2 linked regions of the Saccharicrinis fermentans DSM 9555 = JCM 21142 genome follow. The protein of the gene in region 2 interacts with the protein of the main gene of each other region in a pairwise test. Links are inferred from orthologs where the notes say so. Each region holds a gene or a part of one and is shown on either strand. Other genes may lie near its edges. The genes, in order: accC and ribD.

Region 1 (3,238 bases), 1.5 Mb from region 2 along the record:
CTATCTAAAAATAAATCTATCCTTTCTCGTGCCGTGAGTTTTCCGGAATCGTGTTGCTTTTTTATGCGCTTTTTCCCGCCTCCAATCTCTGCTTCTCTATTTTTGTCTTCGTAAATCTTGTATTTATCGTCTAATGATAGCATATTGTTAACTTAAAGGTTTCTATTTGTGTGCTTAAAAATTGTTTTTTACGTTCACATTCCACGAACCACCATCATCTTAAAGGAGGATGCTTGGGCTTGTTTTGTCTTTGCAATCACTGCTGTGTTAGCGGGACTGAGGCTCGATCTCTATGAGTGGAACTCCACCGCGAATGGTGTCTCCTGCTGAAATATGTATTTTGGATACCACCCCTGATATTGGAGCCTTGTACTCGCTTTCCATTTTCATGGCGGAAACGATCAAAGCCGTTTGGCCTTCTTCAATGGGGTCCCCTTCTTTTACCAGTACGCTGACGATTCTTCCGGGCATGGGAGATACAATGATTTGTTCGATACTCTTATGCGCGTTGGAGCGTGATGACTTGTACCTGGTTACGGGATCTATCACGTCTACTGTAAATTGATCGGCACGGGTATTTACTTTATATTGATTGGGATTGTCGCCTTCGATCATCTCCAAATTAATGGATTGATTTTGGTAGAGGACTGAATATACCGATGACTCAACTTGTAATACATCCAAATGGTATTCTTTACCATCGATCTTCACATGATAGGTACTGTCTTCTTGGTGGAGTACTTCTATCTTTGCTTTCCTATCTTTTATTTTTAGTTCTAAAGGCATACTACAAGTTTAAAATCTTAACATATTTCTTTTCTTACCAAATTCCTTCCATGGCGAAGGTTTGTTGGTGACATTATCTTGTACCTGTGTTTGTTGCTTTTTCTTAAAATCAAGGTAAGCCACAAACATGGCAATATCTTGGCACTCCTTTTCACATGGTTCTTCTATTTGCAGATATTTGGCATTGTTTTGGATGAAGTGAGTGTCGTATTTACCGTTTTTGAAATCCGGAGTGTCCATGATCTTCTCCAGAAATGGAATAGAGGTTTTTACGCCGGTTATCTTGTATTCGTATAGTGCTCTTTTCATTCTAGCGATGGCTTCGTCTCTTGTTTTTGCCCAGATGATCAGTTTTGATATCATTGGATCGTAATGAATAGGTATTTCATAGCCCATGTAGACATAACCGTCGGTCCTGACTCCCAAACCTAAGGGTTCACTAATGTGCTTGATGAAACCTGGATTGGGCATAAAATTATTTTGCGGATCTTCGGCGTAAATCCTACATTCAATGGAATGGCCATGCATGATGACCTCATCTTGACGATAACTTAAGGCTTTGCCATCTGCAATGTTAATTTGTTCTTTGACGATGTCTATTCCTGTAATTCTTTCTGTAATAGGATGCTCAACTTGTAGTCTGGTGTTCATCTCCAAGAAGTAGAAGTTGTGTTTGTTGTCTACCAAAAACTCAATGGTACCTGCGCCTACATAGTTGACTGATTGAGCTGCCTTGATGGCATATTCACCCATGATTTTTCTTAAGGCAGGTGTCATGTGAGGTGATGGGGTTTCTTCTACTACTTTTTGATGGCGTCTTTGTACTGAGCATTCCCGTTCGAAAAGGTGAATGGTATTACCTTGTTTGTCGGCCAATATCTGAAATTCTATGTGATGTGGCGATTCTATGTATTTTTCGATGTACACCGTATCATTGCCAAAGGCCGATAGCGCTTCTGATTTTGCCATGTTGTAGGAGGATTCCAGCTCTGCTTTGTTTTTGACGAGCCGCATTCCTTTTCCGCCTCCGCCCGCAGAGGCTTTGATCATGACCGGATAGCCTATCTCTTGGGTTAGGGAATAGAGTTCATCCTTGGAGCTGAGTGATTTTTGGGTCCCAGGAACCACTGGTACTCCAGAATGTTCCATCAATTGTCTGGCGGTGAGCTTGTCGCCCATGGCAGAGATGGCATGGGGACTTGGACCGATGAACAGGATGCCCTTTTCTTCAATTTTTCTGGCAAACTCGGCGTTTTCAGATAAAAAACCATAACCAGGATGAATGGCATCTACCTTAGCCTTTATAGCTACATTTAAGATAGTTCCCATTTTTAAGTAACTCTCATTTGAAGGAGAAGGACCAATACAATAGGCCTCATCTGCATAGCGTACATGCATGGATGTACGGTCAGATTCCGAAAAAACAGCTACAGATAAAATGCCCATTTCGCGACAGGAACGCATAATGCGTACCGCTATTTCGCCTCTGTTTGCTACAAGGATTTTTTTTATCATTCATTTTAATTTAACATCTGTTTAAGATATGAACTTATTTTTGAAAATTAAATACTTGTTTGTCTTTTATATGCATGAAGGATGACTTAGGGGTGGATGCAAATGATGATTTGGGCGTTTGTGTAGAAGTATTCTAAATAGCTGAAGGGCTACTGAAAACCATACTTTTTTATCTGAATTATTATAATTTTGGAGTGTGGAATGAAAATTAAGAATTAACAGATAAGATTATGTTGAAAAAACCGGTAGAAAATATTTTAGTAAGACAAATAGAAAGGGAAGCTTATTCGTCAAACCTTTATTTGTCAATGGCATCTTGGGCAGAAACAAATGGATTTGGAGGCGTTTCTGAATGGATGTATGCACAGGCCGAAGAGGAAAAAATACATCTTCTGAAATTTATGAAGTATGTTAACGAAAGAGGAGGAAAAGCCGTTATACCATCGGTAGAGCAACCACCAGCAGATTTTGCCGATGTTCAGGAGTTATTTGAAAGAACATTAGAGCATGAGCAATATGTGACCGAAAGTATCAGTGAAATTGTTGGTGTTTGTTTGGAAGAAAAAGATTTTACCACTCATAACTGGATTCAGTGGTTTGTGACGGAGCAAATTGAAGAAGAAGCTTCCGTAAGAAACATCATCGATAAGTTGAAATTACTGCAAGGACAAAATCTTTATTTGTTCGATCGCGATGTAGCGGGAATGCGTGGAACGGTACCGGGAAGTCAGCAATAGGCTTTGTTTATAAAGCTTGAAATGATCTAAAATATTGAATGTCGGAGGTGAGCTATACTCATTTTCGGCATTTTTTATTTGCACTAAGTGAAAAACTATTACTTTTGCGAGAATGAGAAAGATTATTAATCCCTTTGTACATAGCAAGCAGCATGATTACAAATGTTTTGGTTGCTCTCCTCTCAATGATATTGGTCTGC
Region 2 (3,198 bases):
TGAGTTTGCTGCCTTTTTTGAAGAGGTCCAGCAGATGGTAAAAGACCATCTTTGAAGTTAAAAACCAGCCTTTACCATTCGGTCTTTACCAAACAAATCCTTACGCAATTCAATCGATGTAAAGCCAATTTCACGGAACAAAGCACAGGTTTCCTTGCCCAATGCTTCATTGATTTCGACATATAAGAAGCCATTGCTTTTTAAAAACTGATAGGCCAACTGAGCTATCTTACGGTAAAATATGAGGGGGTCGTTGTCAGCTACAAATAGAGCCAAGTGAGGTTCGTATTGTAATACATTGTGGTGCATCCATTCTTTTTCCAGTATTCGGATATAAGGGGGGTTGCTGACTATAATATCTAGTTTTTGTGTGGGAAACACAGTGGGTTGTAGCGCGTCGTTTAATTGATAAGTTATTGTAAGGTCGTTTATTCTTGCATTGTCTCTGGCAATGCTTAGCGCCTCGGGCGATATGTCCCAGGCACTTACTTCTGCCTTAGGTAAATTCTTTTTTAGAACCACGGGAATACATCCTGAACCAGTACCAATGTCTAATATGCTGGGTGCGGGAATGGTATTGTCTTGGAGTATCCACTCTACCAGTTCTTCTGTTTCGGGTCGTGGTATTAATACATGGCGGTTTACCTTAAATGTCAGGCCGTAAAAAATAGTGCTTCCTATGATATGCTGTATGGGTTCGTATTGCGTTAGTTGATGCAGTGCGTGACGGCAGAAATCTTGCTGCTCTGCATTGAGCGTTTGTGTTTCCTTCATCATAATATCTGTTTTTGTGAAACCAAGTAGGTGCTCAAATATGATCCAGATGAAATTTCTTATCTCCTCTGGAGGATAAATACCTTCCAGTTCTTTTTTAAATTGGGCAGATATCTGTTTGATGTTGGAAAAATCCATGAATTACAGCTAATGTTTTTGTAGTGGCGCAAAATTAACCATTTTTGTATAAGATTATGCATTGATCTTTTATTTCTAACAAAGTAAAGTACTTGTGATGGATACCAATATGATATATATGCAGCGTTGCCTTCAATTGGCGCAAAATGGATTGGGAAATACCTACTCCAATCCGATGGTGGGCTCGGTGATTGTTTATGACCATAAGATAATAGGCGAGGGTTTTCACCATAAAGCCGGGCAAGCGCATGCCGAAGTAAATGCCATTCATTCTGTAAAGGATAAGGAACTGTTAAAGAAATCTACCTTGTATGTCAACCTGGAACCTTGTGCGCATTACGGTAAAACACCACCCTGTTCTTTGCTTATCAAAGAGAGTGGTATACCCAAAGTGGTAGTGGGTTGTACGGATACTTTCTCAGAGGTGGCTGGAAAAGGTATTGAGATGTTGCGCCAAGCTGGTGTGGAAGTTATCGTTGGTGTGTTGGAGAAGGAAAGTCGGGAGCTGAACAAACGTTTTTTTACTTTTCATGAAAAAAAAAGGCCTTATGTTATTCTAAAATGGGCTCAAACGCTCGATGGCTTTATTGATATTGATCGAACAGTAGAGCATTATGGCCAGCCCACATGGATCACCAATGAAATAGCCAAAAAATTGGTACACAAATGGAGGAGTGAGGAGCAGGCCATACTGGTGGGAACAAATACTGCTGTAAAAGATAACCCATCACTGACTACACGTCAATGGCCCGGTAATAATCCACTCCGGATACTCATTGACAGGCAAGGTAAGGTGCCGAACGGTCATCATATTTTAGATGGAGCCACTGATACCATTGTTTTTTCTGCGCAGAAGGCTGGGGTACACGGAAAAACGAAATATGTACAGATAGATTTTCGGCAAAATATTATTCCTCAAATACTTCACGTCCTGTATGCACATCAACTTCAATCTGTAATTGTTGAGGGTGGACGGCAAGTATTACAAAGTTTTATAGATGGTAATTTGTGGGATGAGGCGCGGGTATTTATTGGAGATGTGATGTTTATAAATGGTGTTGAAGCTCCAAAACTGAATGTGTTGCCTTTTCATGAGGAAGAGGTGGGTAATAGCAGATTGCAATACATGAGAAATTTCAGTATGCAATAAGTGGTTTTAACCGTAATTAGTTTTATTTTTAAGATCAAAGAATTTATAACCGTATCTGTTTATTATGTGGTGGACCGAAAATTGGGATTCTTTAGTCTATTCTTTAGTCTTGCTATCTTATCTGATATCTATTCTTGTGGTTATTGGAGTGATGGTATTGGAAAACCGTAGCCCCTTAAAGTCGCTTTCGTGGATATTGGTGCTTTTGTTACTACCCCTGCTAGGTGCTGTGCTGTATTTCTTTTTTGGGCAAAATTTGCGCAAACAAAAAATTATTAGCCGCAAAGGACTTAAAAATCATGACTATATCAGAGAAGTGGCCGATTTGCAGACCAAGGATCTTTCGCAGTTTTATGGACTAAATGATGAAATACTGGAAGAGAAAAAGCGAATTATTCAGTTACAGTTGAATAATAGCCATTCGGTGATGACTGCGGGTAACAAGGTGCAATTGTTGAACAATGGAGGGGATAAATTTAAAGTATTGTTTGAAGAGCTTGAAAAAGCCAGACATTTTATTCACTTGCAATATTATATCATTGAAAAGGATGAGGTAGGTAAGCGTTTAATGGATTTGTTGGTGCGTAAAGCCCAAGAAGGCGTGGAGGTGCGGGTAATCATGGATGATGTGGGTTCTTGGGAATTTAAGAGAAAGGATCTGCAGGAGCTGCGGGCATCTGGCCTGGAGATTTATTCTTTTTTGACGGTGCGTTTTCCAACCTTTACCAGTAAACTCAATTATCGCAATCATAGAAAGATAGTTGTTATTGACGGTTTGGTTGGTTTTTTGGGTGGTATCAATGTGGCCGACCGTTATATTCATGGCGATCCTAAATATGGAATATGGCGCGATACCCATTTGAAAGTCGAAGGTGATGCGGTGAATAGCCTGCAAACGATCTTTTCTATCGATTGGTATTTTGTAAGTCAGCAGGAACTCTCTGATGAAAAATATTTTCCAGCCAAGGAGCCTTTGGGTAATAAGATGGTGCAGATAAGCTCCAGTGGTCCAGATACGGATTGGCCTGGTATTATGATGGGGTTTTTCAAGATTATTACCACCGCCAAAAAATACGTATATATTGCGTCTCCTTATTTTATGCCCAGTGAAAGTATCCTGATGGCTTTGAAAACGG

Evidence for each region.
Region 1: the proteins of ribD (region 2) and accC interact in binary tests that used the Escherichia coli proteins (3 or more experiments, as listed by UniProt). The link is inferred for Saccharicrinis fermentans DSM 9555 = JCM 21142 from one-to-one orthologs.

Annotation. Positions count from the first base shown.
Region 1 is NZ_KI912107.1:2,771,362-2,774,599, reverse strand. The notes cover bases 49-2,950. They hold accC (acetyl-CoA carboxylase biotin carboxylase subunit), read right to left. Parts: upstream 2,302-2,950; coding sequence 796-2,301; downstream 49-795. Other genes in these bases: CYTFE_RS0111070 (ferritin), read left to right, coding at 2,532-2,950; CYTFE_RS31660 (biotin/lipoyl-containing protein), read right to left, coding at 268-786; CYTFE_RS0111085 (acyl-CoA carboxylase subunit beta), read right to left, coding at 49-143. In the rest of the region: more of CYTFE_RS0111085, read right to left, coding at 1-48; more of CYTFE_RS0111070, read left to right, coding at 2,951-3,038; CYTFE_RS0111065 (PaaI family thioesterase), read left to right, coding at 3,151-3,238. UniProt on the Escherichia coli protein: This protein is a component of the acetyl coenzyme A carboxylase complex; first, biotin carboxylase catalyzes the carboxylation of the carrier protein and then the transcarboxylase transfers the carboxyl group to form malonyl-CoA.
Region 2 is NZ_KI912107.1:4,224,346-4,227,543, reverse strand. Bases 174-3,035 are described here. They hold ribD (bifunctional diaminohydroxyphosphoribosylaminopyrimidine deaminase/5-amino-6-(5-phosphoribosylamino)uracil reductase RibD), read left to right. Parts: upstream 174-1,009; coding sequence 1,010-2,062; downstream 2,063-3,035. Other genes in these bases: cls (cardiolipin synthase), read left to right, coding at 2,127-3,035; prmC (peptide chain release factor N(5)-glutamine methyltransferase), read right to left, coding at 174-912. In the rest of the region: CYTFE_RS0117205 (acyl carrier protein phosphodiesterase), read left to right, coding at 1-55; more of prmC, read right to left, coding at 58-173; more of cls, read left to right, coding at 3,036-3,198. UniProt on the Escherichia coli protein: Converts 2,5-diamino-6-(ribosylamino)-4(3h)-pyrimidinone 5'-phosphate into 5-amino-6-(ribosylamino)-2,4(1h,3h)-pyrimidinedione 5'-phosphate.